Regions from separate parts of the Clostridium moutaii genome, predicted to be linked through region 1. Evidence: a T-box and tRNA genes for the amino acid it is inferred to sense, from the RefSeq annotation. Region 1 holds a T-box; the other holds one or more tRNA genes.
What was found. The T-box of region 1 lies ahead of proS (proline--tRNA ligase). A T-box ahead of a tRNA ligase gene usually reads a tRNA of that ligase, here a tRNA-Pro.
Positions count from the first base shown of each region.

Region 2: it encodes a tRNA-Pro, which carries the amino acid that the T-box ahead of proS (proline--tRNA ligase) is inferred to sense. The anticodon was not compared.

Region 1 covers NZ_JBGEWD010000004.1:203,360-220,237, reverse strand. The annotation lists gene AB8U03_RS06495 (hypothetical protein) at 1-771, opposite strand, end outside; gene AB8U03_RS06490 (cupin domain-containing protein) at 923-1,258, opposite strand; partial or broken gene AB8U03_RS18075 (hypothetical protein) at 1,445-1,537, shown strand; partial or broken gene AB8U03_RS06485 (PLP-dependent transferase) at 1,595-2,118, shown strand; gene AB8U03_RS06480 (hypothetical protein) at 2,203-2,325, opposite strand; gene AB8U03_RS06475 (hypothetical protein) at 2,338-2,490, opposite strand; gene AB8U03_RS06470 (fused DSP-PTPase phosphatase/NAD kinase-like protein) at 2,651-3,568, shown strand; gene AB8U03_RS06465 (GxGYxYP domain-containing protein) at 3,622-5,226, opposite strand; gene AB8U03_RS06460 (DeoR/GlpR family DNA-binding transcription regulator) at 5,398-6,162, shown strand; gene AB8U03_RS06455 (four-carbon acid sugar kinase family protein) at 6,180-7,448, shown strand; gene pdxA (4-hydroxythreonine-4-phosphate dehydrogenase PdxA) at 7,441-8,436, shown strand; gene AB8U03_RS06445 (MFS transporter) at 8,458-9,705, shown strand; gene AB8U03_RS06440 (glycerate kinase family protein) at 9,809-10,942, shown strand; T-box leader at 11,057-11,282, shown strand; gene proS (proline--tRNA ligase) at 11,378-12,808, shown strand; gene ftsH (ATP-dependent zinc metalloprotease FtsH) at 13,098-14,978, shown strand; gene AB8U03_RS06425 (HelD family protein) at 14,994-16,878, shown strand, end outside.
Region 2 covers NZ_JBGEWD010000010.1:124,214-141,091, forward strand. The annotation lists gene amt (ammonium transporter) at 1-239, opposite strand, end outside; gene AB8U03_RS11660 (hypothetical protein) at 638-832, opposite strand; gene AB8U03_RS11665 (alpha/beta fold hydrolase) at 1,119-1,931, shown strand; gene AB8U03_RS11670 (DUF2935 domain-containing protein) at 2,153-3,082, shown strand; gene AB8U03_RS11675 (alpha/beta-type small acid-soluble spore protein) at 3,413-3,613, opposite strand; gene AB8U03_RS11680 (DUF3189 family protein) at 3,757-4,224, opposite strand; tRNA gene AB8U03_RS11685 (tRNA-Pro) at 4,617-4,692, opposite strand; gene AB8U03_RS11690 (hypothetical protein) at 4,759-5,079, opposite strand; gene murC (UDP-N-acetylmuramate--L-alanine ligase) at 5,302-6,672, opposite strand; gene purR (pur operon repressor) at 6,906-7,721, shown strand; gene spoVG (septation regulator SpoVG) at 7,823-8,113, shown strand; gene glmU (bifunctional UDP-N-acetylglucosamine diphosphorylase/glucosamine-1-phosphate N-acetyltransferase GlmU) at 8,314-9,684, shown strand; gene AB8U03_RS11715 (ribose-phosphate diphosphokinase) at 9,707-10,666, shown strand; gene AB8U03_RS11720 (response regulator transcription factor) at 10,928-11,614, shown strand; gene AB8U03_RS11725 (sensor histidine kinase) at 11,615-13,030, shown strand; gene AB8U03_RS11730 (S1C family serine protease) at 13,114-14,289, shown strand; gene pth (aminoacyl-tRNA hydrolase) at 14,347-14,910, shown strand; gene mfd (transcription-repair coupling factor) at 15,122-16,878, shown strand, end outside.

The DNA of each region.
Region 1 (16,878 bases):
TATGTCTAATAAAAATATTAGTATTGTTAAAATAGTCAAGAACTTTCTTAAAAAATTTGGTATAACAATAGTATCTTTTTCTTCCTGTGCAACTATTTCTTCTTTTTGAAAACTCATATCTATATTTCCGTTTTTCATATCTCTTCTCAACATATAAAAAGCTATGACCGTAGTGACTACACCCATTACTACAGTTAAAGGTATACTTGCAGATACAACGCTTGAGACCTTTATTCCTGCTGCATCAGCTGTAAGTTTCGGGGCTGCTTGTATTATAAAATCACTGGACAGGGCTATACCGTGACCAAATAAATTCATAGCTACTGCAGCACCTATAGGCGGGAGACCCACTTTTTTTGCTATAGGCAAAAATAATGCTCCTATAAGGGCCACAGCAGGAGAAGGCCAGAAAAACCAGGATAATGTCATCATTACAATCCCTATAATCCAGTAACACATCCAATAGGATTTCATTATTCTCTTAAAGGGGGATACTAATTCCCTATTTATCCCTACAACCACTAATACATTGCTCATTGCGGTTATTATGGATATTATGAAAATAGTGGGCATGAGCTCCTTGGTTGCATAAACAAGACTGTTGAAAACTCCCATAATGGATTTAGGTATAGAGCTGGTTGCAAGTATTCCCAGTGTAAAAATCCCAATTATACATATAAGTGATATGTCCCGCTTCAATGCCATGGCTATAATTATTATTAAGATAAAGATAATATAAATATAATGTAGGTTCGTTAGTAAAATATTCATATGTGACCTCCGCATAAAATGAGTATATTAATAATTTATGCAGAAGGATTTTTTGAGGTGATAAAAAGTTTTTTAGTGCAAGTTTAGCTGAGAATGGATTATTGCAAAAATAAAAATCATCAAATTAATGGTGATTTTTATTTTAAAATAATTAACCTTTTATAACTGTCAAAAGCATTTTGAATTTTTCACAAGCCAGAAGTGCATGGGGAATGTTGGAAGGCATTACTATGGTTTCACCTTCCTTAAGAGTAAAGGTATTGCTTCCTATTGTTATTTCAGCCTTGCCATCTAGTATTTGAACCATGGCATCTCCTGGGGTTAAATGAGAACTGATGCCTTCATCTTTATCAAGGGAAAATAAGGTGATATTTGCAGTAGGCGTTTGTGCAAGAGTTCTGCTTATGACTTGACCTTCCTCATATGATACCAGATCTTTTAAGTTTATTATCTTGGAGAATTCTATGTTTTTTATTAAACCACTCATATATTTTACCTCCTTATATTTCTTAATTATATTATAAGCCTTTTGTGCATAAGTATATGTATCTTATGTTACTAAATACTTGTACTTTAAAAGTATATTTGATATGGTCTAATTATTAGGGCTTTGAACTGATATGGGGGGATAATTTAATGAAAGACTATTTGAGACTTAAGATAATTTCAAATAGTGGTTAACTTTTTCATCAATAAATTAAATAAACGGCTAAATAAAAATATTAAAGGTGTGGAAACCGAATTTATGGAAAGGTTAGTGGCATATAAGTGGCCTGGAAATGTAAGAGAACTTAGAAATGTTGTAGAAAGGGCCATGAATCTGTTAGTTGCATCCGATACTTTGTATGGGTGTACTTTTGCACTTCTAAGCCATGGGCTTACAAGATTCGGGGTTGACGTAACTTTTGTAGATGCTTCAAATATAGAGGAAATAGAGAAAGCACTGAGGCCAAATACAAAAGTGCTTTATCCTGAAACTCCTGCAAATCCAACTTTAAAAATTAATGATATCAGAAAAATATCTGGTATTGCTCATGGTAATAACAGCGATTGTCTTGTATTTGTCCATAATACATTTTGTACTCCATATCTTCAGAGACCAAAGGAGGAGTTGAAGAAGGCATAACTGTTATGAATAATGTTAAACTTGCAGCTCTTGCAGTAAGTTTAGGAGATGCGGAGACCCTTATTGAACATCCTGCTTCCATGACTCATTTGCCATATACTGCGGAAGAAAGGCATGCTGCTGGTATAAGTGATGGTTTGGTAAGGCTATCTGTGGGACTTGAAAACGTTGAGGATATAATAGCTGATTTAAAACAAGCTCTTAATTTAATAGTAAAATAGCTCATGAATACAGAAAAACAGGCAGAAAAGGATAATTACCCTTTTTTGCCTGTTTTTTTAAAAAATAATTCTATTCAAGAGCATCTATTTTGCTGAATGTTTTTTCCTGGTCTTATTATGGTTTTTTGCCTCTTCAGTAGGGGGTGTATTGCCCTTGCACTTTTTCATTCTGGCTTGTTTATTATCGGGTTGACTGTCTTTTGGCATTTTTTATCACCTCTAAATTAATCCTGCATCTTTGTTTCCGGTTTTAGCTTTACCCTGGATTTCTGATACAGGTTTTTCTTTATTTTTCCCCAACTTAGTTTTTTTATTGCTTTCAGTTCCGTGAGGCTGTTTTGGATCCGGTCTTCTCATACCAGCTTTAGACATTTAAATATCCTCCTTAATTTTAAAAGTAAAAAGTAAAATGTATATTTTATTTTTTACACAATTCAATGCAATATACATGTTTTTGCAATTAAATTCAGTAATAATATTTGAGTAAAATTGAAAAGATATATATGAAATCATAAAAGAGAGGTGAAATATTATGAATAAAAAATTTAGCAAATTGATAAGTATGTTTATCTGTGCAGTATTTTTTATATCATTCATAGGGATTATAGGAATATCCTCAGTACATTCTAAAGAAGTTTTCAATACCCAAAATAGTGAGTCGCATCTTAAGATAGATTCAAAGAAAAAAGCTAAGATGCCTAAGAGATTTAGGAAAACCACAGATAATATAGAAAAGAAAGATGTGAATTTAAAAGGATTAACCTCATTAAATGCTTCAGGAAGTGCACAATTTACAGGCAATAATATAAAGATGATGAAAGAACAAATAGGCAATGTGCCTATAGCTGTAGTTGACTTAAGGCAGGAATCCCATGGATTTATCAATAACCTGGCAGTGAGCTGGGTGGGTGAAGACAGTAATAAGGCTAATAAGGGATTGAGCAGAGATGAAGTCCTAGAAGATGAAAGTAAAAAACTCAAGGACATTGAGTTAAATGAAGAAATCGATGTTGATGGAAAAGAGATAATTCCCACTAAAGTCCAAAGCGAGAAGGAGCTTGTAGAGGAAAATGGCATGAGCTACATCAGGATACCGGTCACGGACAATGAAAGGCCTTCAGATGAGATGGTGGATTATTTTATAAAGGAAGTTAAAAAGATGCCTAAGGATACCTGGTACCATTTTCACTGTAAAGCAGGAATCGGAAGAACCACTACCTTTATGGTCATGTATGACATGATGAAAAATTCAAAAGAAGTCAGTCTAGAAGACATAATGGAAAGACAGGTTTTACTGGGAGGCAAAAATCTTCTTAAACCTTCATATAAACCTGGCAGTTTTTCTTCGGAAAGATCTGAATTCGTAAAGAAATTTTACAAATACACACGAGAAAACAAGGATGATTTTAATACCACCTGGTCTCAATGGATAAAAACCAACAGCAATTAAACAAGGGATTTAGCACTATTATTGGTGCTAAATCCTATTTTAGATTAATGATTTTACATATGAGTTATATTTTTCCTTATGAGCTGCATGAATATATCAGGTGTTACCACTTTTACAGCAGGATTTTTATTTAATTGTTCTATAACTTGATTTATATCTTTCATGTTTTTGCTCCAGGCGTGCACGTATACGAAAGTGTATGCATAAGGTGTGGTTATGTCAGTATATCCACTTTTTACGTATCCGTTTATGTCTTTTACTAGATCCTCGTTTTCTCCTATTTTAGACCAGAGCAAATTTCTGCAGGATACTACAGGTTTGCCATTGCTCCATATTATTTTACCCTTGTAATCATCCTGTCTGCTGTAATTTAAATAAAATATGCCTTGAATATTTGGATAGGCGGTGTATTTGTTCCATAGATCCCTGTTGTAAAAAGACCAGTTGTCTAAAACAGATACGTATTTTTGATCCACATCTTTCATATAACTGTTTAGTCTCTTTAAAAAGGGATTTAGTGAATCCGGTTTGAATTCACTCGGATACATGTATCCATTGCCGGAAGGAGATACAATAAAGTAATCCCTGAAAGTGTCTGAGGAGGCATTTTTATAATACATTTTTAGAACAGTTGGTGCCAATTCATACAATGATGGATTTATACTGAAACCCATGTTGAAATTGCCCCTTTTAGGTGAACCATACCATTTTTTAGAACCGTAATTGCTTCCAAGATTCCACTGCTGATTGTCTCCATCTGACATGATAAAGGTTACATAGTGCATATTTCCTGCACTGAAATTTTCCATAGGATTTGCCGTGCTTTTCTGAATTACAGGAGATGATGGAAAGGCACTTAACACTGTCAAATTGTAGGACCAATCAGCAGGAATGACACTTACCCCATTTCTGGAAGCCGCACTTATATTACCCTGTTCGTCAGGGCCCCATCCAAGGCAGGTGGAGTCTTTATTCATAGATCCAAAAACTTTGTTTCTTAGAGAAAAGTCTTTTGGGTCATCTTCGTAGAATATCAGAGACTTGCTCATTATGCCGTAATCTCTGAGGGGAGCATCTCTATTTGGAGACAGCTCAATTACTGTTGAATGATTTAGTCCAAGATTCCACAGGTTGTTATAAGCCCAGTATTTATCGGTATTTCTACAGTCATACTGCATTTTAATACCAATATTTTTTACTTTGCTTTCTATAGATTTATCTACGACTATTGAATCTTTTAAAGATGCCAGAGAACAGGCATTGTTTATCGAAGGATCTTTTTTGGAAAAATTATCATAGAGTACGTAGCCTTTTACAAAATTCTTGAATTCACCAAGCAGATACCAGGGATCGTTTATCATGCTGTAATTGATACCGTAGTTTTCCTTTAAGTCCTCAAGCCATATTTTATAGTCTGGTTGATTTTTATTCAAAGTATATATCTGAAAATCGGATTTATTTGATATCACTCCCTGCAGTGTGGTTATCATGGTATTTTCAGCAGGACTCAGGTTATTTTGTTGTATTACATAAAGATGTTTTGGCATTTTAGAGTTTTTTATATAGTAGGGATGACTTGAAAAAGCACTTACATCTGTAACAAATAAATTGCTTAAAAAAATCATGATAATTGCTATAATTATATTTTTTGATTTCATATAAAGGCACCTCCTGATTTTAGTATGTGGTTTTTTATATAATTGATTCGTACAAGTATTCTTTATAAAAAATTTTTTTATAAAAAGAAGGAATTTTAAATTATTTATAGAATATAACAAATATAAACACAAATGAACAGACAATATGTTCGGTTTAAACAGGGAGGACAAATGATGTTGCCTGAAGAAAGACGTATTAAAATAGTGGATATCTTAAGAAAAAATGGCAAGGCAGAAGTTCATATATTAGCAGACAAATTGAAGGTATCAAAGATGACAATACGAAGAGATCTGGAAATCCTGGAGGATAAAAGACTTTTGATGAGAACCCATGGTGGTGCGGTGTACAAAGACATCATAAGTTATGAAGTGCCTTATATGGACAAAGAAATCGTAAATAAAAATGAAAAGGAGAGAATAGGCAAAAGGGCGGCAGAATTTCTAAAAGAAGGGCAATCATTGATACTGGATGCAGGAACTACTTGCCTTGAGGTAGCTAAGCATATAAAGGCAATGAAAGATATTACCGTAATTACCAATGATATTAAAATAGTAATGGAATTATTTAAATATACTAATATCAGGTTATTTTGTACAGGAGGTATAGTTCAGGAGAATGTTGGGGCTTTAATTGGAAGACATGCAGAATTATTCATACAATCTTTTAATGTGGATTATGCATTTATAGGAGTTACATCAGTGAATAGCAATTATTCTGTTTCTACACCAACAGCTGAAAAGGCTTACTTAAAAAGATTGATGATCAATAACGCCAATAAATCTGTACTTTTAGCAGATCATAGTAAATTCAATAAAACTTCTTTTTCAAAGGTTTGCAATATAGACGAAGTGAATATTTTGATAAGTGACATAGAATTAAAGGATAATATAAAAAAAGATTTGGAAAGGTTCGAAACAAAATTATATTTTGTTTGATTTAGGGAGGTTTTTACATGCCAAATGTTTTAGTAATAGCTGATGATTTTACAGGTGCAAACGATACAGGAGTGCTGCTAAAAGATGAGGGTGGTTTTGAGGCTGTTTCGTTTTTAAGCTGTAATGATATAGAAAAATTTCATTATGATAAGGATATATTTTGTGTAAATACTGATACCAGAGATAAGAAAAGCCAGTATTCCTATAATTTGATAAGGGACATAACCTGTAAATTTAAGAATAGAGTAAAATTAATCAGTAAAAGAATAGACAGTACCCTTAGAGGAAATGTAGGAAGTGAAATAGATGCTGTACTGGATGAGCTGGGGCCGGAGTATAAGGCAATAGTTGTGGCTTCCTATCCTTCTTCAGGGAGAATATGTTTGGGAGGATACATTCTGGTAAATGGGATACCGCTGGAAAAGACTAATGTTTCCAGTGATGTTAAGACTCCCGTGAAATCATCTAATGTGATAAGTATTATAAAATCTCAAAGCAAAAAATCTATTGGATATATACCACTGGAGGATGTTTTAAAAGGTGCTGAATTTTTGAAAGGAAGAATAGAAAAGGATTCCAGTAAAATAATTGTGATAGATGCGGTGTCCAATGAGGATGTCATGGTTATAGCAGATGCCTGCACATCTTTGAGAGAAAAGGTGGTTTGTGTAGATCCAGGACCTTTTACTTCTTATCTTTCTATAAATAGATTAAAATCAATTAAAGCCACTCCCTACAGATCATTGATGGTTATAGGAAGCATTACAGAACTGACCAGAAAGCAGCTGGAATATTTTAAGGGGCACAGGGAAGTGCTGATTTATAATGTGGATGTGAATAATTTAATAAATGATTTTGAAGATGAACTTAAAAAGGCTTTGGATTACATGCAAAAAGATTATGAAAATTATAAGTACTTATGTATTACCACTTCTTTGATAAAAGCTGAGATAGAGAGTGGGATAAGTTTGGATGTATCCAATATTATATCTGATAGGCTGAATAAAATAGCCAAGGCAATTTTAGATATGAAAGATTTTAATATTAAATTGGTGTATTTGAGTGGAGGTGATACAGCTCAGGGATTTTTAAAAAACATAAATTCCATTGCAATGGAGATAATAGAGGAAATAATCCCTCTTGCAGTTTATGGAAAGATAATAGGGGGTCAATTTCATGGATTACATGTATTGACTAAGGGAGGATTAATCGGAGATGAAACATCTATGGCTTTTATAATGTCCACTATAGAAAAAAATATTGAAAGAGGTAGTAAAGATGAATAAAAAGATTATAGCAATACCAATAGGAGATATAGCAGGAGTTGGACCTGAAATAGTAGTGAAATCTCTTAATAAAAAATTTGTTTATGAAAATACAAAGCCTTTGGTGGTAGGTGAACTGAAGGCCATAAAGAGAGCATTAAAAGTAACAGGTATAGAACTGGAGATCAATGTAATAGATAGTGTTAAAGAGGCGAAATTTGAATTTGGAACTATTGATTTAATAGATTTAAACAATGTGGATTCAGATAAAATAGAGTTTGGTAAAATACAGGCAAAAGCAGGTAAGGCGGCTTTTGAGTTTATAAAAAAATCTGTGGAACTTGCACAAGCTCATGAGGTGGATGCCATAGCCACTACACCTATAAATAAAGAAGCTTTGAAAGCAGCAAATATAAATTATATAGGTCATACTGAAATATTGGCTGGTCTTACAAATACTGATGATCCTATGACTATGTTTCAAGTACGTAATCTCAGGGTATTTTTCTTAACTAGACATGTGTCCCTGGCAAAAGCTGTAGAATCTATAAAAAGGGAAAGAGTATATAAATACATTTTAAAATGTAATGAGGGACTTAACAGATTGGGGTTAAAAGATTCCAGAATTGTAATTGCAGGTTTAAATCCTCATGGTGGAGAACATGGGCTATTTGGATGGGAAGAAGTAGATGAGATAGTACCTGCTGTAGAAGATGCAAAAAAACAGGGAATAAATATATCAGGACCTATAGGAGCTGATTCCGTATTTCATATAGCATTAAACGGTGGTTATGATGCGGTAATATCACTATACCATGATCAAGGCCATATAGCTACCAAGATGGTTGATTTTGAAAGAACAATTTCTGTGACTGTAGGATTACCTTTTATAAGAACATCTGTGGATCATGGTACAGCTTTTGATATTGCAGGAAAGAATATTGTGAGTTCTGTCAGCATGGAAGAGGCAATTAAATTAGCTTATAAATATGCAGAAGTATACAAATAAAAAAAAGGAGTTGTTATAAAAATGGAGTCATCATCAAAAAGGTGGGTCAGAATTATACCAGTGGCATTTGTAATGTATATGACAGCTTACATGGATAGAATCAATGTATCTATGATACTGCCATATATAGATAAGTCATTTAATCTGTCAAGTGCGGATATTGGTATAGCTGCAGGAATATTTTTTGTAGGGTATATGGTATTGCAAATACCGGCCGCAATATTGGCAGATAGATGGAGTGCCAAAAAAGTTGTATTTATACTTATTATGCTTTGGAGTGTAGCGGCTATGTGTACTAGCTTAGTTCAAAGCAAAACACAACTTTTTGTATTGAGATTATTGTTGGGAGTTTTTGAAGGCGGTGTATGGCCATCAGTGTTGGTTCTGCTTGCTAAGTGGTTTCCGTCAGGAGAAAGAGCTCGTGCAAATGCCTTCTGGATGATCAATATGCCATTATCTGCAGTTATCATGGCACCTATTACAGGCTGGTTGTTATCAATAACTAGCTGGCGTATAGTATTTTTAATTGAAGGAATGCTGCCTCTTATATGGGGATTTGTATGGTGGTTTTCAATTGAGGATAGTCCAGCTGTTTCTAAATGGGTATCACCGGAAGAGAGAAAATATGTTGAAGATACAATTGCAAAAGAAAATGAGAATAAACCTAAAGGAGCTGGATATGGCTCGGCTTTTAAAAATCCAACTGTCATCTGGCTGCTGATTGCATATTTCTTCTGGATGTCAGGTTTTTATGGATATACCATGTGGGTCCCAAGTGTTATAAAGGATTTTAAAGGACTTAGTTCTTCTTTGGTTGGACTTATAAGTGCTATACCATTTATTTTTGCAATGATAGCAATGGCATTTAACTCCTCTCTGTCTGATAAAAGAAGGCAAAGAGAAATACATGTTGCCATACCACTTTTGATTGGTGCTTTTGGGCTTATTGGGGGACAGTATTTAGCACATACAGCAGTTACAAAAATGATATTTTTAGTTATATCAGCTATAGGAGTGTATGCACCTTATGGTCCATTCTGGGCAATACCTACAGATATATTGAGACCGGAACTGGCAGCAGCTGCTATGGGGCTAATCAATGCCCTTGGAAATTTGGGAGGTTTTCTCGGACCATATATTGTAGGATGGATTCAGGGGAAATTTGGTGGATACCTGGGTTTCATTGTTTTAGGAATATTTTTAATAATTACAGCTATTGTCTCCATGGGAATTAAGGCCAGCAGAGGTAAGGCATCTGAAGCTAAATAAAAAATTGATATTTTAATAAATATGCTTTTCATAGAAAGGTTTTCAATGTATTATTAATATGTACTTTAATGCACTATTAGTTAAATAATAGGAGGTAATAAAATTGAAAATACTTCTTGCACCAGATTCATTTAAAGGTAGTTTGTCATCAAAAAATGTATGTACTGCACTTAAGGAAGGGATACTTAGAGCAGCACCTAATGCGGAAATAATCGAAGTTCCCATTGCAGATGGAGGAGAAGGAACTGTAGATGCAATTATTACATCTGCAGAAGGTACAGAGTATGCTGAATATGTTACAGGACCGCTGGGAGAAAAGGTGGAAGCCCATTATGGGATTTTAAAAGGTGGTACGGCAATTATAGAAATGGCTTCAGCTTCAGGGTTATATCTTATTCCCGAGGATAAACGCAATCCACTTATAACTACGTCCTTTGGTACTGGCGAGCTTATAAAAAATGCTTTAGATAGAGGATGCAGAAAATTTATAATTGGAATTGGCGGCAGTGCTACAAACGATGGCGGAGCAGGAATGCTTCAGGCTTTAGGTGTAAGATTTTTAGATCAGCATAATAATGAACTTTGCTATGGCGGAGGAAATCTTAATAATCTGGTAAAAATCGATTTGAATAAATTGGATAAAAGAATTTATGAAAGCCAATTCATTGTAGCTTCTGATGTAAATAATCCCTTGTGTGGTGAAAATGGAGCTTCGGCGGTATATGGACCCCAAAAAAATGCCACACCTGAAATGGTTAAGGTGCTGGATGATAATTTAAGGCATTATTCATATATTGTAAAAGATACTTTTAATAAAGATTTATCTGAAACTCCAGGTGCAGGTGCAGCTGGAGGCCTGGGATTTGCACTTATTGTATTTCTAAATGCAGAATTAAAGAATGGAATAGATATTGTAATAGATATTACAAATATGGAGGGTAAAATTAAAAACAGCAATTTAATTATAACAGGAGAGGGAAACACTGACTTTCAAACTTCTTTTGGGAAGGCACCTTCTGGTGTTGCCAAGCTGGCGAAAAAATACAATAAACCTGTAATTATATTGTCTGGTGGTCTTGGGAAAAATTATAAGGACTTATATGACATAGGAGTAACCTCATTGTTCAGCATTGTAGATAGACCTATGTGCCTGGAGGATTCTATGAAATATACACCCGATTTAATTAAGAACAGAATAGAGGATATTATAAGAACCATATTGGCATTTTCTCATTGATTTTTTATGCTTCAGATTTTAAATTTTATTTAAAAAATAAAGGTAAAATCTATTGACAACAAATAGTTTATATTCTATTATATAAAATAAGTTATGCTAGTTTAATTAAATATTTAAAATTCAAAGAAGAGGATTAGTAAGCATAGCATTCTTTTTAAGAGAGGAAACGGCAGGTGGAAGTTTCCAAAAGAATATGTTGAACCTACCTTGGAGTTCTGTACCGAAATAGCAGTAGGATACAGCGGCGATTGCCGTTAAAATTGTAAGTGAAGTGAGTATGTTTTATATTTAAATATATTAATCAGGGTGGTACCACCGAAATATAACCTCGGTCCCTTTTTTGGGGATTAGAGGTTTTTTTATATTTAAAATATTAATAATGAAATATATTCTATAGATTAAGTTAAAGTTTTATTAGTATTGGAGGTAGTTAAATTGGATAAAAAATTAGTAGAACAGATAACATCTAGAAGTGAAGATTTTGCCCAATGGTATACAGATATTGTGAGAAAGGCAGAGTTGGCAGATTATTCAAGTGTAAGAGGATGCATGATAATACGCCCTTATGGCTATGCAATCTGGGAGGGTATTCAGAAATATGTAGATACAAAAATAAAGGAAACAGGGCATGAAAATGTATATATGCCTGTATTTATTCCGGAACATTTATTGGAAAAGGAAAAAGAGCATGTTGAAGGATTTGCTCCAGAGGTGGCCTGGGTAACTGAAGGAGGGAATGAAGAGCTTACAGAAAGATTATGTGTAAGACCAACTTCAGAAACTCTATTTTGCGATCATTTTGCCAAGATTATTCACTCATATAAAGATCTCCCGAAACTATATAATCAATGGTGTTCCGTGGTGAGATGGGAAAAAACCACCAGACCATTTTTGAGAACAGCAGAATTTTTATGGCAGGAGGGGCATACAATACATGCCACTAAGGAAGAAGCCGAGGAAGAAACTAGATATATATTGAATTTGTATTCTGAATTGTGTAAAGATGTCTTGGCCATGCCGGTAATTCAAGGTAAAAAAACCGAAAGTGAAAAATTTGCAGGTGCTGTAGACACTTATACTATTGAAAGCCTGATGCATGATGGGAAAGCTCTCCAGGCGGGAACATCCCATTATCTTGGTGAAAATTTTGCCAAGGCATTTGGAATCCAATATTCTGACAAGGAGGGTAAACAGCAGTATGTGCATTATACTACCTGGGCTGTAACAACAAGATTGATCGGAGCGATAATAATGGTACATGGAGATGATAATGGCATGGTAATGCCGCCTAGAATAGCTCCAATACAAGTCATCATAGTACCTATAGCACAGCATAAAGATGGAGTGCTTGAAAAAGCAAATGAATTAAAGAATATACTGTCAAAGTCCTTAAGGGTGAAAATTGATGACAGCGACAAGACACCAGGCTGGAAATTTAGCGAGTATGAAATGAAGGGTGTCCCTGTTAGACTTGAGGTAGGACCAAAAGATATTGAAAAAAATCAGGTGGTACTTGCAAGAAGAGATACGGGAGAAAAGACAGTGGTGTCCATGGATAATTTAGAAAATGAAGTAACTGGTCTTCTGGATAAAATCCACAATGCAATGTTTGAGAAAGCAAAATCCTTTAGGGACAATAATACCCATGATGCCCTGAACATGGAGGAATTTAAAAATATAGAGGAAAATAAGACTGGTTTTGTCAGGGCAATGTGGTGCGGAGATAGTAAATGCGAGGAAAAAATTAGAGAGGTTACGGGAGCAACTTCAAGGTGTATTCCATTTGATCAGGAACACATTTCAGATACTTGTGTATGCTGTGGGAAGAAAGCTGATAAATTGGTTTATTGGGGCAGAGCATATTAAATCTATATAATAGTGAATTAAGAATGATGTGGAAATAGTGATTTTCGCATCATTCTTTTATTTCAGTGAGTGAAAATATGATTTGAATATCAATGTTGATTATGATTAAAAATGCTGTCGAAATTATTATGAGTAAATGATTTTGAGGGCATTTTTGTGTACAATATATTGACTGACTCATTGGTTAAAAATAACTTTAAAAATATTTTGTAAATACTATTAGGAAAAGGGACATTTATTGTTATAATATAAGTAGAACTATAAGCTGAAATAAAGTGGAGGCTACAATATGTTTAACAACAAAAAATTTAATAAAAACAAGTGGAAATACCTTATTTATTATGCATTATTGGCAGCTATGATTATATTCATAGCCAATGAGTATATTAACGGAGCTAAATCCCAGCATATAAAATACAGTGATTTTATAAATGATATTAATCAAAATAAAATTTCTGAGGTGCAGGTAAGCAGGGATAAACTGATTATAATTCCCAAATCTCAGGATAAAGTAGATAAGGGAAAGGTTCTTTATACAGAAAGAATAGAAGATCCTGATTTAGTTAAAAAGTTAAATAGCGCTAAGATTCAATATGGAGGAATACCACAGGAAAATACTGCACTAAAGGGATTTTTTACAAATTGGGTTTTGCCATTTATAATAATTGCATTTTTACTTCAACTATTTTTAGGAAAATTGAACAAAAAAATGGGCAGTGGAGTAATGTCCTTTGGTAAAAATACTGCTAAGATATATGCGGAAAATGAAACTGGTGTAAATTTCAAAGATGTAGCAGGACAGGAAGAGGCAAAGGAATCTTTGGTGGAAATTGTAGATTTCTTGCATAATTCCCAGAGGTATGTGGATATAGGTGCCAGGCTTCCCAAGGGAGCTCTTCTTGTGGGACCTCCAGGTACCGGCAAAACTCTTCTTGCAAAAGCAGTGGCTGGTGAAGCTAAAGTACCTTTTTTCTCAATATCCGGTTCTGCCTTTGTGGAAATGTTTGTAGGAATGGGTGCCGCAAGAGTAAGAGACTTGTTTCAACAAGCTCAAGAAAAGGCTCCTTGTATAGTATTTATAGATGAAATAGATGCTATTGGAAAAAGCAGGGAAGGGAATATGTCAGGAAATGACGAAAGAGAGCAGACCTTGAATCAGCTTTTAGCAGAAATGGATGGGTTTGATTCTTCTAAGGGAGTAGTTATACTGGCAGCTACAAATAGACCGGAAGTTTTGGATAAGGCTCTTTTGAGACCCGGAAGATTTGATAGAAGAGTTATAGTGGATAGACCTGACCTAAAGGGAAGGGAAGATATTTTAAAAGTACACATAAAAGGTGTAAAAGTTTCACCGGAAGTGGATTTAAATGAAATAGCGAAATCCACTCCGGGAGCCGTAGGTGCGGATTTGGCCAATATAATAAATGAAGCAGCATTGAGAGCTGTTAAAAATCACAGATCTCAAGTAAAACAAGAGGATCTGGAAGAGGCGGTAGAGGTAATTATAGCCGGTAAGGAAAAGAAAGATAGAATACTTTCTCCTGGAGAAAAACAGCAAGTTGCTTTTCATGAAGTAGGTCATGCACTTGTAGCAGCTCTTTTGAAGCATACGGATCCTGTTCATAAAATAACTATAGTTCCCAGGACCATGGGGGCATTGGGGTATACCATGCAGCTGCCTGAAGAGGAAAAATATTTAAATACGAAAGATGAAATGATGGATCAAATATGTGTCATGCTTGGTGGAAGATCTGCAGAAGAGGTCAGGTTTAACAGCATATCTACAGGAGCGGCCAATGATATTGAAAGAGCTACCCAAACTGCCAGGAGCATGGTAACAATTTATGGAATGTCAGATAGATTTGACATGATGGCACTTGAGTCCATTCAAAACAGATATTTAGATGGAAGGCCGGTTCAAAACTGCAGTGCGGAAACAGCTTCAATTATTGATGAAGAAACTTTAAAAATAATAAGAAAATCTCATGAGAAGTCTAAGAAAATTCTTGAAGATAATATAGAACTGCTTGTGAGCATATCTAAAAGACTTATAGAGAAAGAAACCTTAATGGGGCATGAATTTATGAGCATGATAAAAGATTATAATGAAAAAAAAGGGGAAGGATCTTCTAATAAGGGAGTTTTGACTTCAGATTCTGATAATGTATAAGGTGGAGATATGGATATGTGGAAAGATGATTTAAAAGGTGAGGCGGATAGGGAAGTTCAATTAAATCTTGAAAGAGAAAAGTTAAGAAAAGTACTGAATGAGATAAATACATGTATGATAGATAGTATAAATCTTAGAAAAGAAGTTATTGATTATATTTTGGATTTACGGAAAAAGAATCTGGAACAATATGAAGATGATGAAGATAAGCTCATTGAGTATTTTGACCATGAAATATATACAAAAGAAGAGCAATTTAGATTGGTAAACAAGAGTATAAAAGAACTTACTATACTGAAGGGCTCGCCTTATTTTGGAAAAGTAATTTTTGAAGATGAGTATGGCAGGGAAAAAATATATATAGGTAGATTCGGAATGAGTAATAGAGAAGATTGTGAACCCGTTATAGTGGATTGGAGATCCCCTGTGTGCAGTTTGTTCTATTCAGGAAGCTTGGGACAAGTTAGCTATAAATCACCTATGGGAACAATAGAAGCAGATATACTGGGCAAGAGGCAGTTTATTATAAAAAAATCAAACCTTATTGGAATGTTTGATTCCAACATAGATGTAAAAGATGAAATATTACAGATGGTGTTAAGTAAAAATGCCGGTGAAAAATTGAAAGACATAGTGATGACTATACAAAAGGAGCAGGATGCCCTAATAAGGCAGCCCAGGGAAGGGGTTGTTGTAGTAAATGGTATAGCTGGTAGCGGAAAGACCACTGTGGCATTGCATAGGGTAGCCTACCTATTATATAATTACAGAAAATTACTTCAGGGAAAGGTGCTTATACTAGGACCCAATAGTATATTCATGGATTATATTTCTTTGGTATTACCCAGTTTGGGAGAAGAAGAAGTTACCCAACTTACATTTAGCGAATTTACCAATGATATTCTGCATTTGCCGGATATCATGGATTTAAGAGAATATATGGAAAATATTTTAAGCGGGGATGAGCAGTTCATCCATGAAATAATTTATAAAAATTCTTTAAGATATGTAGCTGATATAGATAAACTAATCAGCAGTATAGAAGAAAATTGTTTTGTGGCAGAGGATGTACTATTCTATGACAAAATAATAGTGACTAAAGAGGAAATGGAGAAAATGCTTAAATATTACTTTAAGGAGATGCCCCTGTTTAAAAGAAGTATAAGATTGAAAAAGGTCATATATTCAAGGATAAAAGATGAAAGAAATCTTTTAGTAAGATATATACAAAAAAAATACAGAAATAAGATTGAGAATATGACAGAGGAAGAATTAAATGCTCATCAGACAAATTTAGAATACAAAAAAAGAAATGAAATAGAAGAAGTTATAAAAGAAGTTGTAAGAATAAAAAGGAATAAATTAAAGTGGCTGAAAGAACCGGATATAGTGTCAGTATACAGTGACTTTAATAAAAATAGGAAATTGATTCAGGAGGATTTAGCTGCTATTTTGTATTTGAAAATGAAATTAGATGGATCAAGATATAAAGATAAAATAAAGCATATAGTCATAGATGAAGCTCAGGATTATTCTCCGCTGCAATTTAGGGTTATAAAAGAACTTACTGGTTGTAATTCTTTTACTGTAGTGGGAGATGTTAATCAGAGAATTATACCTTCAGATGAAACACCTGCCATGATGAATTTGGACAATATTTTTTCGGATTTAAAGGTGAAAAATTTTTCGCTGGGCAGAAGCTATAGATCTACCAATGAAATAACTAATTATGCAAATCAGTATTTAAAAAATGGCAAAGTCATATCTTTGATAAGAAGTGGGATAGAAGTTGTAGAAGAACAGATAAGTAGTTTAAAGAAACTTGTAGATAAAATACTGGAGGATATGGTAAAACTAAAAGAAAAAGGTTATGAAAGTATTGCTGTAATCTGTAAGGATT
Region 2 (16,878 bases), on a different contig from region 1:
TTTAAAAGCAGCCAATTGTCAGTACCGATAAAACCGGCATGGCTTATACCGAACATAAATGAAAATCCTACAAAATAAAATGATAAAGTTGCAACTACAAATGCAATTATATTCTCCATTGCTACGCTGATAACGTTCTTGGACTGTACAAAGCCTACTTCATAACAAACAAAACCAGCCTGCATGAAAAAGACAAAACAGGCACAAATAAGTATCCATAAGTGATTAATCCCATTCATTGCTTCTCACCAGCTTTCATAGACGGCTATATTATAAAGCATAAAAATTTGACCTGAACCCTGAAAACTGCCGCATCAAACCTGATGCGGCAACTTCCAACCTAATAACGTGGGAAGTTAGTTGAATATAGTGGGTGTTTCTGAATCAATAGCACCTGAACATCCACAACTAATAAAGCGGTGTCTTTCACTTCTAGTTATTCCACCAACAAATTAATTTCTACTAATTCTAGCGTAGCATATAAAATAAAAACTGTCGAACACATTTCTGCATTCTACAGTTTTTAACAAAATGTTTTTGGTCGGAGTGATAGGATTCGAACCTAAGTACTTAACATAAATGAAAAATAAAAAGAGGCTGCTCCTGAAGAGCAAGTTCAAGAGCAGTTAACGTCTGATTAATGTCTATGCCGATGTGTTCTATGATGATGATTTGGTTTTGGTGTTTTTCCAATGATAGTTCTATTGCTTAGAGAGTTATCTAATATTCTTGAAAGAATTTCAGAAAATTGTTCTTTAGTTAAATCAGAAACTTCTTCAAAATTATAAGAATCGAGCACTGAATTTACAATTTTATCAGTCACGGAAGACATAATATCACCGCCTTTCACAATTATAGATATGCTAAGCGACGGTATAAGTGAATAAAGAATGTTCAAAGGTCATGGAAAAATGAAATTAATTAGTAGGCTGTATAAATGTCTAAAAGTTTTAGAAAAGGATTAGAGAGATAGAGAGTAATTCTTAAAGTGAAAAATTGCGAATTAAATAGGACGAAATTGAGTGATATGGTATTTTTTGAAATGACTTAATAGTTCACAAAATCATATTCATAGGAATAATATGCCAATATAAATATTCAATATTGGAGGAATTTTAATGGGATATTATATTGAGGTGGAGCCAGGAGTGAAAGTTTACGTGGAAGATCTTAATCCTGAAGGTAATAAAATAATAGTATTTTTACACGGCTGGCCTGGAGATCATAATTTATTTGAGTATCAATTTAATGTGCTCCCTAAAAAGGGGTATAGGTGTATTGGTATAGATCAAAGGGGATTTGGGAAATCTGATAAACCATTTACAGGATATGATTATAATAGACTTTCAGATGACGTTAGATATGTGGTTAGAGCATTACAATTGAGCAGTTTTACACTGGCAGGTCATTCGACGGGAGGAGCTATTGCTATTAGATATATGTCCAGATATAGAGGATATGGTGTATCTAAGCTTGCTCTTTTTGCAGCCGCCGCTCCCAGTCTTATTAAACGTCCTAATTTTCCATATGGTTTAGACAAAGAAACTGTTCTACAAATTATTCAAGGAACATATACTGATCGTCCTAAAATGCTTCAGGATTTTGGGGATACATTTTTCTATCAGCATATAACCCAAGCTTTCTCAGAGTGGTTTTTCCAATTGGGATTGAGGGCATCAGGGTGGGCAACTGCGGCTATTGCAAATACTTGGATAGATGAAGTACTGTTTTCTGATTTAAGGAAAATAAATGTTCCAACATTAATTCTCCATGGGATTCACGATAGGGTCGTTCCATTTCCACTAGCTGAAGTACAAAAACAAAGTATTGGGAATTCGAAACTTATACCTTTTAAATATAGTGGGCATGGACTATTCTATGATCAGAAAGATAAATTTAATAAAGAATTAATGAACTTTATTGATGAATAAAGTATAAGCTCCTATGAAAAAAATCTTACTAAAAATGGTTATGATGGTCCAGAAATAAAATTTGTCACTTTTGATGAATTGATAGAAATATATAAAGGGATAAAAGAATTATGTGAAGATAAACGGGCTTTAATAGATATGGCTATTCAATAGTAACATTTCACGCATAAAATTAATATAATGATGGCGTAAGCAATTATTATTATCGAGAAAGGCGAATTATGTCATCTAGTATTGAATTTATACGACAATCCTTAGAATTACATCTATTTTTTGCAAGAATTATGAAAGAACATTCATTCTTTTTAGAAGCAGGTTTTACACAAAGGGACTCAAACCTTATACTTGAGGCAGATACCTTTAGAATGGAGTTTGATAAGCTTTTAGCAGATACTGTAGTTCTTTCTAATGGTGTTGTTAGCTGTAGTGTATTGCAGTCTGGTGAAGTAATAACTCCATTTACATTAAAAGCCGAAATGGCTTCAGCATATTTTACAGGGGTAAACATTTCAACTAATTTGACAAATGCAGAATCAACATTGATGTGTAATGACTTAATGAGGGTTAATTCCGCATTTGAACAAAGAGTATTTATGCTTAACCAGAGAGCTATGGAGTTGGTTTCAGATCTAGCAGAGTTTAAGACTAGGATATTATCAGCAGTCATGTCATGTAAGATATTTACAAATAATTATCCTCTACTTATAGACCACATTTTAAGAGAAGCAAAGTTTTATTATAAGTTGGTTCAAAAACTTCAAAATCGTGAAAATATCAACTTAGAAATGGAAGCTTATAAGCAAGAGGCTTTCTGGAACAGAATTATGGCTGAACATTCAAAATTTATTCGCGGACTTCTTGATCCGACTGAAAATGAACTTATAAATACTGCAAATAATTTTGGAAATGAGTTTGACAAATTGACAGAAGAAGCGAAAGAAGCTATGGACAAGACAATACCAATTTCAAAAGTAACAGATGACAGTCTCAAAGCAACTATAGAAATAAGTAAATTTAAAGCACAAGGTACACAAGGGCTGGTAGATTGTAAAATTAGATCCATAATAATACCGTTATTAGGTGATCACACTTTACGAGAAGCAAATCACTATTTGCGATTATTAAAAATATTTAGGAAAGTAAACGTATAATAAAGTATTTCTATGTAATGAAAATATTAGGAATTAGAGTGGAATTAAAATATTATCAAATTGGACATGACGATACCCTCCTTATTAATATATTTAATAATGCCATTTTAAAATTATATTGCAAATAGGCATCCATTATCTAAAATAATGAATTTAATTTAAAATTTTATATAGAGGGTTTATCAGCATGATAGAAAACTACATGGATATATAAAAAAGGTATATGTTAGAAATTATACTAGCATTGCCTAAACAACCAAAGACTATTTTTGATCACTGGGTTTTAGGCAAAGTCTTTGGTTGTATAATATAAAATAGTTAACCACGGACTCACTGTAATTTTTGCTCATAATCCTTGACTATTTTTTTAACCATATTCCCACCTATGGGTCCACCTTTTTCTCCAGCCTCTTTTGAGGTCAAATCTGCAATATATTTTTTATTTAAATTAATTCCTAATTGATTTGCAGTTTCCATTTTAAGTTTATATAATTTTTCTTTTGCGTTTGGAACTAATGGTTTACTTGACATAGAAAACACCTCTTTATTTGTGGTATTAATTACTTCCTGTAATTAAAGTTTATACAATATAGAAAGAATTATGCTAGAAAATCAAAGAAGTGTTTAAAGATATTACTTTAGCAGATATGTTTATATAAAAAAGGATTTTATACCTAGTGCTTTTTATTTTTTAAATTATTTTTCACAGCTTTAACCATATTAACTATATTCATATAAGCTTGTTGAGTTCCTTTTGTTACAATGGGCCTTCCAAAATTCACCCAATGCAATTTTCTTGAAGCATATCCGCCTATATTCATAAGTAAATTAACAGTTGGCTTGGTATCAATAATAAAAAGTTTATTATTGCTGTCATTTAAAATAGAATACATATCAGTAATAGCAGGTATTACTATATTTGGATTATATTTCCTGGCAAGTGTATATATTTTTGCATTGAATTCATCTTCTCCAATATATATTAAATGACCAATTTGATCTTTTTCAATCTTGTCAAAGGTTGATAAATCAAGTAGCTCCTCTCTGCTTGGTATTCTATCCATTGGGAGTTTATTGATATGTATATTGGCGGCTACTGCCGTAGAATGAGCTCCACCAACATCATGATATATGACAATCATATTATTCACCTACTTTTATAATTTTTATAGATTTAGTGTCTTACAAAACTATAAATATATTCACAATTATAGTTTTATAAGAGAATCTAACATATTTTTATTATTGGTAATTAATCAATATTAATATATAATGTGTAAAAACCCCAGTTAAAATTAAGCTGGAGTTATATTTTTTGTTTAAATATTATCGACAGATGTGGATAACATTTGAAGTTAAGTAATAAAAACTATAAATACAATAGATGATAAAAAAATAGCCTGATTTAAAATATAGAAAATCCCGGCTTATTTTTAGGCCAGGATTTTTAACTTTATATAATATAAATTTGAAAAAGGTGGGTATTATTAAAAATATCAATACACTTAAATAACGTTAAACCCATCTATATCAATGGTCGGAGTGACAGGATTCGAACCTGCGACCTCTTGCTCCCGAAGCAAGCGCGCTACCATCTGCGCTACACCCCGCTTATATAATATATTATAACATATATTATATAAACGTCACAGTAAAAATTTATATGGTGTAATGTTTTATTTTGCAGTTATATTAGAATTATCACCTTCACCTCTTGTAGGAACTGTAGACATTAGAAAACCGACTAATATGGATACTAATGCTGGAGATATTATGTTTATATAAGCTATATAAGAGGTCCTGTATAGTATTAGTGCACTTAAACCTGTTATAAGTAAGGTCGTGAAAAACAGGTAAATTATAAATTTAGCAAAGGATCTAAAAAATTTTTCATATAACTTGTGTCTTGTAGGACCGCTAATTATTTTTACAAATAGAAAATAAGATAATAAAATTAAAAATATGTCAACTAACGCAGATATTAAAAAGTTTTTCAAATTAAAACACCTCCAATGGCTTATCAATTATAGTATTACCCTATTAGAAGTGTTTTACACCTAATTATAGATTTTACCCCATGATCTTGTTAACACCTCTACTATGTAAAGTGGAGGTGTTAACAAGGTTACGATTCTGGATAAGTTCTTCTAAGGTTCGAGTGGAGACATTCCTTATGAACAAGCTCCAACTGAGCCTTAGAATTACTTGATGATATGGTTTTATTGCAGGTACATTTCACCTACTTTAAAAACATCTCCTGCTCCTATAGTCAAAAATAAATCACCTTCATTTAAGTTATCTTTTAAATATTGAACTATTGAATTAAAATCTTTAATATTGCTGCATTTTATTCCCCTTTTTGAAATAGCCTTGGCCAGCATAGCGGAGCTCACTTCTCCAGTATCCTTTTCCCTTGCAGGATATATATCTGCCAGTATCAGTTCATCTACATTGTCAAAAGCAGAAGTAAATTCCTTAAATAAGTTTATGGTTCTTGAAAATGTATGGGGCTGAAAAACACAAACTATTCTTTTATGAGGATAGTTTTGGGCAGCACTTAAGGTTGCTTTGATTTCAGTAGGGTGATGGGCGTAATCATCTACTACTGTTACCCCATTTTTTTTACCTTTAATTTCAAATCGTCTATGAGTGCCTTTAAAACTTTCCAGGCCCTTTTTGATATCTTCCATTGATATATTTAAAATTAAGGAAACAGCTATGCTGGCTAGAGCATTTAATACATTGTGTTTGCCGGGAATGTTTAGGTGCAAGGAAAGTACAGCTTTATTATCCTTGTATACTTTAAAATAGGCACATCCCTTTTCATCAAAAAATATGTCCCCAGCTGTAATGTCGCCGCCATCTATTCCGTAGGTAATTACATTGCAGTTTACATTAGATATTACTTTTACCATCCTTTTATCATCATCGCAGCATACCAAGTATCCATTATGAGGAATCAGCTTGGCAAACTTTACAAAGGCGTTTTGTACATTATCTATGTTTTTGTAATAATCAAGGTGGTCAGCATCTATATTTAAGATTACACCTATAAATGGAAAAAATTTTAAAAAGGATTCCTTGTATTCACAAGCTTCTGTAATAAAATATGGACTATTTCCTATTCTAACATTTCCATTTATGATATCCAGATTGCCTCCTACTAGTATAGTGGGATCTAAATTGGCATTGAGTGTTATAGAGGATAACATAGAGGTAGTAGTGGTTTTGCCATGGGTTCCGGATACTGCTACATTGTATTTGTGACCTTTCATTATACTCCCTAAAAATTCTGCCCTGGTCATCAAGGAAATATTTAGAGCCTTAGCTTTTAAAAGTTCCTCATTATCTTTGGAGATGGCAGCAGTATATACGACTAAATCTATATCTGGAGTTATATTTTCAGCAACTTGGCCTATATATATTTGAGCACCTATTGATTTTAACTTATCTGTTGTAGGGGAAGCCTTAATGTCAGAACCTGACACCTTAAATCCCTTTTCAAGTAAAATTTCAGCCAGACCACTCATGCTTATTCCACCTATACCTATAAAGTGTACTTTTTTATTTTTTATAAAATCAAATGACAAATCAAATCACTCCTTCATATTAACTAACCTATCAATAATTATATACAAAAATTAGTTAAAAAACACAAGAAAATTATATTTCTATGATAAAATATGATTTATTCATAGGGATGTTTCATGGATAAAGGTTATGATAAATAAGTATTGATTAAAAACAACTTTTAGAATACAATATGAATAATAGAATAAGATCTTAGAATATCATTCGTAAGATCATGTAGATAGGTGATAAAATGCAAAAATTTAGTAGAAATCATAGAATAGCGGCAATAACAAAAGTATTACTTGAAAATCCCAATAAGATAATGGGTTTAAATAATTTTACTGAGATGTTTAATACTGCTAAATCAACAATAAGCGAAGATATAGTGGTAATTAAAGACACTTTAAGTAAATTAAATATGGGGAGAATGGACACTGTGGCAGGAGCAGCAGGTGGGATCAAATATATATGTGGGATATCTCCTGAAAAGACTAGAAAATTTGCTGAAAAGTTATGTATTATTTTGAAAAATAGAGAAAGAATAATACCAGGCAATTTTTTATATATGACAGATATAATGTTTAATCCTAAGATAATACATACGGCAGGAGTGATTTTAGCATCTATTTTTATAGAAAAAGGTATCGATTGCGTAGTTACAGTGGAAACAAAGGGAATACCATTAGCTTATGAAGTTGCTAGAATGCTTGGAGTTCAACTTGTAGTTGTAAGGAGAGAAACAAAGTTTACAGAAGGATCTACTTTAACTATAAATTATGTATCAGGTTCTACAGGGAGAATTCAAAATATGTCATTATCTAAAAAGGCATTAAAAAAAGGAAGCAGATGTATCTTTATTGATGACTTTATGAAGGCAGGGGGAACTGCCATGGGTATAATTGATCTTTTAAAAGAATTTGAAAGTGAACTTTTAGGCATAGGATTTCTAATAGATAATGTAGGAATTCCTAAGAAGTTAGTGCAAAATTATGTATCAATAGTGGATTTTAAAGGTATTGATGAAAATGGGAATGCCTCATTATCTCCTTCACAAATGTTTAACTAATAAAATTTTCAAAAAATTTTATTAGTTTTTAATAAAATAAGAAGGAAAAATATAAAATATAGAGAATAGTATATACATAAGCATCTTGGAGGTGGATTTATATGCAAATTACAGACGTTAGGGTAAGAAAAATTGCTGCCGAGGGTAAGATGAAAGCTATTGTTTCAGTAACCTTCGATAACGAATTCGTAGTTCACGATATAAAAGTTATAGAGGGACAAAACGGTCTTTTTATAGCAATGCCAAGCAGGAAAACTCCTGATGGGGAATTTAAAGACATTGCTCACCCAATAAATACTCAAACAAGGGAGAAAATACAAAAAGCCATTCTTGATGAGTACGAAAAAGTGAAAAGTGAGGAAATTGCTACCGAGCAAAAGACGGAGGAATAATAAAAGGGAGTATTTTACTCCTTTTTATTATTCCTCCATCTTTTTTGCATTTAAATATATTTGAAAAATACTTTTTTAATCACTATTCCGAAAATTACCTATAAGGTTGCAAATAATTTTCATATAAAATATAATATTATAGGATGTTTTAATAATATAGTGTAGAAAAAAGTGGATTTATACCACGAAGAGGTGTTAAAATGTATAATTGTGCTATAATATTAGCGGCTGGCGAAGGGAAAAGAATGAAATCTTCTACCCCTAAGGTATTGCATAAGATCTGTGGAAGAGAAATGGTGAACATAGTTATTGATGTTGTAAAAAAAGCACAAATAGAGGATATAAATGTTGTGATTGGAAATGGAGCAGAACGAGTAAAAACAGTTACTGAGAGCAGAAATGTAAAGTATTCTTTTCAGGATAGGCAATTAGGCACAGGACATGCGGTTTTGTGTGCTGACGATTTTTTAAGGCACAAAGAAGGGACAGTAGTTATATTTACGGGAGACTCACCTTTAATAAAAGCGACTACTATAAAAAACATGTTGAGTTTTCACAATAATGGTAAATACAAAGCTACTATATTGACATCTATAGTAAATGATCCTACTGGATATGGAAGAATTATAAGGGAGAAAAACGGAGAAGTACTCAAGATAGTTGAACATAAAGATTGTTCAGCGGAAGAATTAAAAGTTAATGAAATAAATTCAGGAATGTATTGCTTCCATATAAAGAGTCTTGTTGAAAGCTTAAATAAATTACGTAATGATAATGCTCAAGGCGAGTATTATCTAACGGATATTATAGAAATATTAAAGAGTAATGGAGAAAAAATAGGTGCACTTCCAGTAAATTTTGAGGAAGTTATGGGGGTTAATTCCAGAACACAGCTTTCAGAAGCTGAAAAGGTTATGAGAAATAGAATAAATAGGATACATATGGAAAATGGAATTACACTTATTGATCCTGACACCACTTATATAGGTTTAGATGTTACAATAGGCAAGGATACTATAATATATCCTGGAAATGTGCTCCAGGGAGATACTACTATAGGAGAAAATTGTATATTATATCCTAATTCCCGTATAAAGGACAGTTTAATAGATAATAATGTTACAGTGCAAAGTTCGGTGATATTGGAAAGTAAAATAGGTGAAAGTGTTACTATAGGGCCTTTTGCTTATATAAGACCTGAAAGTGTAATAGGTAAATCCGTTAAAATAGGTGATTTTGTAGAGATAAAGAAATCTACTATTGGAGATAAAACGAAAGTATCTCATTTGACATACATAGGTGATGCCAAGGTGGGAAAAGGATGTAATTTTGGTTGTGGAACTGTTGTGGTGAATTATGATGGCAAAGTGAAAAATAAAACTTTAATTGGAGATAATTCATTTATAGGATGTAATACTAACCTAGTGTCACCAGTTAAGGTAAATGATGATACATACATAGCAGCTGGATCCACTATAACAGAAGAAGTGCCTGAAGGTTCACTTGCTATAGCCAGGGCCAAACAAGTGAATAAGGAAGGCTGGGTATATAAAAAAGGATTAAAGAAATAAAATTTTAGGAGGGCTTTACACAATGATAACCCATGGTAAAAATATTAAGATTTTTGCGGGAAACTCTCATCCTGAATTGGCTAAAGAAATAGCAAATATTTTGGGAGCTACAGTTGGAGATTCGAAAGTTTCAACTTTTAGTGATGGAGAGATATCTGTAGATATTAATGAAACTGTAAGAGGAATGGATGTATTTATAGTTCAATCTACTAATGATCCTGTAAATGATAATTTGATGGAACTTTTGATTATGATTGATGCATTTAAGAGGGCATCTGCAGGGAGAATAACTGCGGTAATGCCTTATTATGGATATGCCAGGCAGGATAGAAAGGCTAAAGCAAGGGATCCAATTACAGCAAAGCTTGTAGCAGATATATTGACAGCAGCTGGAGCGGATAGAGTTCTTACTATGGATCTTCATGCAGCACAAATTCAGGGATATTTTAATATACCTTTAGATCATCTTTTAGGAGCTCCTATTTTAGCAAAATATTTTATACAAAAGGGATTTGATGAGAGAGAGGATATAGTTGTGGTTTCCCCAGATCTTGGAAGCGTAACAAGAGCTAGAAAATTTGCAGATAAACTTCATGCAACCATAGCTATTATAGATAAGAGAAGACCAAAAGCCAATGTATCGGAAGTAATGAATATAATTGGAGATGTAAAAGGTAAAACTGCTATATTGGTAGATGACATGATAGATACAGCTGGGACCATAACAAATGGCGCTCAAGCACTTATGGACAGAGGGGCAAAAGAGGTTTATGCATGTTGTACTCATGCCGTGCTGTCTGGACCAGCAATAGAGAGAATAAAAAATTCTGTCATAAAAGAGTTGATAATGTTAAACACAATAAACCTACCGGAAAGCAAAATGCTGGATAAATTTAAAATATTATCTATAGCTCCAGTGTTTGCAGAAGCCATAAGAAGAATATATGAAGACATCTCAGTAAGTAAATTATTTGAAGATTAGCTGAAGAAGAGCATGTAGAATCCATTTTCTACATGCTCTTCTTTAAAAATATAGATTTATTTTGTAACTTATTTGTAACTTTTAAAAGGAGAACAGTATTTATATAAAAATATATGATAGATTTAATATATGTAGCAGTTAATTTTTAAATAATTATCAGAAATTATAAATATTAGTGTAATGAATTAGGAAATATAGTTGATAATAATAAATAGATAATATAGATGACATAGATAAAAAAGATTGATTAGGAGGATAATGATGGAGGGCTCAATAGGCAAGATTTTGATTGTAGATGATGACGAAAATATTTGTGAAGTAATAAAGATGTATTTAGAAAGTGCAGGATATAAAACGCAAATTGCAAATGATGGTAAAACAGCAGAAACATTATTTTTGGAGTATAAACCGGATTTAGTACTACTGGACATAATGCTTCCAAATATAGATGGTATAGATGTTCTTAAATGGATACGAAAAGAATGTGAAACTCCTGTAATTATGCTTACTGCAAAGGGAGAAACTTTTGATAAGGTTTTAGGACTTGAGCTCGGGGCGGATGATTACATAGTAAAACCTTTTGAAGCAAAGGAGATGCTGGCTAGAATTAAAGCAGTGCTGAGAAGATATAGTGTGGATAATGACAGTAAAGAGGTGCTGAAATTTGAACAGTTGACTATTGATATAAATTCATATACGGTTGTTTATAAAAACGAAGAAATAAAAATGCCCCCGAAGGAATTTGAACTGCTATATTATTTAGCAAGCAATAAAAATAGGGTATTTACCAGAGAGCAGCTATTATGTGAAGTCTGGGGATATGATTATCCTGGAGATTCCAGAACAGTAGATGTGCATATTAAAAGGCTTAGGGAAAAACTTCAAGGTGGACTTAGCTGGCAAATAGAAACAGTATGGGGTGTGGGATATAAGTTTGAGGTGAAATAGATGAAAAAGGGTTTATTTTCAAAACTTATGGCTGCATTTATTGCAATTATTATAGTAAGTTTTGTAATGACAGCAGCTTTTTTATCCTATTGGTTTGAAAGTTATTATTTTGAACAGAGGGAAAGTGAATTACTTAAAGAGTCTCAATTCATAAAATATAGGGCAATTCAATATTTAGATGGGGATTTGACACCAGATGATATAAATGAAACCTTAACTTATATAGGAAATTATCTATCGGCAGATATATGGCTTGTGGATAACTATGGTTATGTATATTCCGTATCAAGAAGTGAACATAAAAAGTTGATAGCTACCTCAAAGCAGATAGTTACTAGCGATTTAATGGAACTTAGAGAAAACAAAACAGTAGACAAGACAGAGACTTATTCAAATATATTTACAGCTCCAGTACATACCTTTGAGGTACCAATTTTTTCAAATAAGGTATTCAAAGGCGCTATAATGATGCATACATCCATAAGTGAGTTAAGAGGTCCTTTAAAAAGAGTATATGAAATAATATGGATATCAGCAGTTTTTGCTATTATAATATGCTGCGTTGTAATTTATTATTTATCTCAGAGGATAATAATAAAACCACTTAAGGTAATTAATTATGCAGCAGATAAAATATCTAAAGGAGAGGTTGAAAAAAGAGTTGAAATTGAATCAAATGACGAAATCGGGGAACTTGCAAAATCTTTTAACAGTATGGCAGATTCTCTGGAACAAGTGGAAAAAAACAGAAGAGAATTTATATCCAATGTATCCCACGAGATAAGATCTCCAATAACATCTATAAAAGGTTTTATTGGAGGAATGATTGATGGTGTTATTCCAGCAGAAAAACAAAGTTATTATCTATCTGTGACCTATTCTGAAATACAGAGGCTAACTAGGCTGGTAAATGATCTTTTGGATTTATCAACTATTGAATCAGGGCAGCTTAAGCTTAGAATAGAGAAAGTGGATATAAATGAGGTTGTAAGATTATGTGTTATAAAATTTGAAACTAGAATAAATGATAAAAGGCTTAAGGTAGATGTACTTTTAGAAGATGATAAGCTCTATGTAGCAGCAGATAAGGATAGAATAACTCAGGTGGTTACAAACCTGGTAGACAATGCTATAAAATATGTAAATGAGGATGGAAATATAAAAATTTTCACCAAGATAAAGGGTGAAAAAGTATTTACATCCATATATAATGATGGCTCCAGTATACCAGAGCCTGATATGAAACATATATGGGATAGATTTTACAAACGTGATAAATCCAGAACTTCAAAGATAAGTACAGGGCTTGGACTTCCCATTGTAAGGAGTATACTTACCCAATTAGGTGAAGATATATGGGCTGAGAACAAGAAACCTAATGGAATTATGTTCACTTTTACTTTAAAAAGAGTTTAACAAATTATTTTATTTTGTTCATATTTGTGTAAAACTTTTTTATTATAATAACTCTAGATTTTAGATATTATGAGGTGTATTTAATGGATAATAACAACGGATATGATAACATAAAGGATGTTTCATGGGAGAACGTAGAATCCGATAAAGCAAAAATAAAATTTATAAATAGCAAAAGAAGATCAAATATGATAAGGCTGGGAAAAGTATTTTGCTTTATATTGGTGGCCGCCATTTCAGGAGGTGTATCCGGAGCCTATATGAGCAGCAAAAAGGAAGCCACTAAAATTTATACACCTAATAATCAAGTAGTAGTTGAGTCACATGAGAGTACTGGTAAAACTAACTCGCAAAATACATCACAAAATTCCATAACGGAAGTGGCAGAAGCTGTTAGCCCTGCAGTAGTAGGCATAAGTAATAAGGCAGAAGATTATTTTGGAGTACAGGATTTAGGAAGTGGATCTGGGATTATAATCGACTCAAATGGATATATAGTTACAAACTATCATGTAATACAGGGAGCAGACAAAGTTATGGTTAAACTGTCCAGCGGGAAGATACTGGATGCGTCTGTAGCTGGTGTGGATGAAAAATCGGATCTGGCTGTAATAAAAGTGAATGCAAAAAATCTTCCTATAGTTAAATTGGGTGATTCCTCTAAAGTGAAGGTGGGAGATATTGCAATTGCTATAGGAAATTCCCTAGGTGGAGAATTTCCAGGTTCAGTTACGGCGGGTATAATAAGTGCATTAAATAGAAAAATAGAGTATAATGGAGTTATATATAAGGTTATTCAGACAGATGCAGCTATGAATCCAGGAAACAGCGGGGGACCTCTTTGTAATATACAGGGTGATGTTATAGGCATAAACAGTTTGAAATTAGGGACTGATTCTAATATAGAGGGAATGAGTTTTGCCATAACTATAAATGAAGCAAAGAATATAATAAAATCACTTATGAGCAATGGCAAAGTTTCAAGGCCTGATCTGGGTATAGGTGGGGAAAGTGTAATATCCCAGGATAATAAAATTCAGGGGATATATGTTCAACAAGTGGAAAAGAATAGTGGGGCTTCAGCTGCCGGTATAAAACCTACGGATATATTAATAGAATTGGATGGAAAGAAAGTAAAGAGTATATCAGATGTAGAAATTATATTAGAGGGATATAAAGTTGGAGAAAAAATTCAGAGTAAGATTTGGAGAGATGGGAAAGTTATAGAAACGGAAATAACCTTATCTGAAATTAAATAAAATAAATAGAGAAAGAAGTTTAAATTATGGTATCAATACTGGGATTGGAGCAAATTAATGTTTTTGATAGTTGGTTTGGGAAATATAGGTACGAAATATGAACATACAAGACACAATATAGGATTTGATTCTGTGAACTTATTGAGCGATAAGTATAAAATTCCTATAAATAGGAAAAGATTTAAGGGACTTTGCGGAGAAGGTATAATAGAAAACAACAGGGTGATATTATTAAAACCAAGTACTTATATGAATTTAAGTGGAGAAAGTGTTATAGAAGCTGTAAATTTTTATAAGATAGATAGCAATAACATAATAATAATGCACGATGACATAGATATTCCCGTTGGAAAACTTAGGATAAGAACTCATGGAAGTGCAGGAGGACATAATGGAGTGAAAAATATAATACTGAATTTAGCTACAGACCAATTTCTAAGGATAAAAATAGGTGTAGGTCAGCCTGAAGGACAGCTTATATCCCATGTTTTGGGTAAATTTTCCAAAGATGACAGAATTCATATGGAAAAGGTTTTAGCAGCTAGTGAAGAAGTGATAGAATGTATTTTAAAAAGTGGTGTAGAAGAAGCCATGAATAGATTTAATGGATTGACCCTATAGGTTTGTGTAAATGAAGCTCTGGATCTAATTGGTTTCTACATAAATAAAATAATTTGGTGAAAGAACCGTATAATCTCTCTAAAAGAAAGAGATTGACGGTTGTTGTGCGTTTAATTAAAGATGTTTAGGGTTAGAGTTTATAGATAAATATTATGGTGAGTAATTTCATTGAGTTATAATGGATGAATAAATTTATAGGGTGGTTGTTAAGATGAGATTAGAAGGGCTTATGAAACCTATTAAAGAAAGTAATAAGTTTAAAAATATTATAAATGAAATAGGCAGAAAGAAGTTCCCAGTAGGAGTATATGGGCTTTCAGAATCTGCTAGAAGCTATTTAATATATGGAGTATATGAAACGTTGGATAGACCGGTTTTAATTGTCACTCACAGTGATGTAGAAGCTAGAAAGCTGTACGAAGACTTATCCTTTTATTTACCACAAGTATATTATTTTCCGGCTAAAGAGGTGGTATTCTATAATATAGATGCTATATCTGGAGATTTGAGATGGGAAAGGCTGAAAGTAATAAGAGAAATATTAAATCCACATAAAAAAATTATAATAACTTGTGTGGAGTCATTAAGTTCTGTGTATATTCCTGTGGAATTATATAGAGATTACATATTTAAAGTATCAGTAGGAAACAATCTGGATTTAAAAAATATTACCGAAAAACTAATTCAATGTGGATATGAAAGAAGTGAAGTTGTAGACTCAAAAGGACAATTTTCTATCAGAGGAGGTATAATGGATATTTATTCTCCTATCTCGGAAGAACCATACAGGTTGGAATTGTTTGGGAATGAAGTGGAGTCTATTAGAAGTTTTAATTTGGAATCTCAAAGAAGTATTGAAAAAGTAGATAGCATAGAAATTTTTCCTGCTAGAGAAATTATACTTGATAAAGATAAAATTGAAATAGGAAAAAAAGGCATACAAGAAGATTTGACAGTAGTATCAGAAAAACTAAAAAAATTAAAAGACAACGAAGCAGTTAAGAGAATAAAGGAGATCACAAAGAAGAATCTAGAGACTCTTGAGCAAAGCTGGAATTTTGAAACTATTGATAGCTTTTTACCATACTTCTATCATAAACCTTCTACTTTCTTAGACTATGTAAAGGATTATTTTATAGTCATGGATGATGTGCAAAGGTGTGAAGGTAAATTAAATAGCGTATATTTTGAGTTTGAAGAAAACTATAAGAGTTTTTTGCAAAGAGGGAATATATTGCTTAAACAGAGCAAAATGCTGATTGATAGATCTCAGCTAACTGAAAAACTCAAAGATAGGGAAAGTATTATATTGGATCCTATCGCCAAGGCGGTTAAAACATTTTTACCTGTTTCCATAATAAATTTTTCACAAATCACCCTTAATAATTACCATGGTCAAATGGATTTGCTTATTGAGGATATAAGGGATAAAAGATCCAAGGGTTTTAAAATATTGATTTTGTCAGGTACAAGACCTAGAGGAGAAAGACTGGTGGACACTTTAAGGGACAGGGATATAGACAGCAGTTATAAGGATGTAATACGTGAAATTGAACCCGGAGAAGTAGTTATAACTTTTGGAAGTCAGCTAAAAGGATTTGAATATCCAGAACTTAAATTAAGTGTAATTTCAAGTAAAGAAGTTTTTGGAGAGGCCAGAAGAAAAAATATAAAGAAAGCTGCAAAAAAAGGAGCAAGTAAAATCAAAAGTTTTACGGAGTTGAAACCGGGGGATTTTGTAGTTCATGTCAACCATGGTATAGGTGTGTATAAAGGTATAAAGCAGTTGGAGTTTCAGGAACATAAAAAAGATTATCTGGAACTTGTATATGAATCTGATGATAAATTATATGTGCCGGTGGAACAGCTTGATATGGTGCAAAAGTATATAGGCTCTGAAGGCAAGACGCCTAGAATAAGCAAATTGGGAAGCTCAGAATGGGCAAAGGTCAAAAAGAAAGTAAAAAA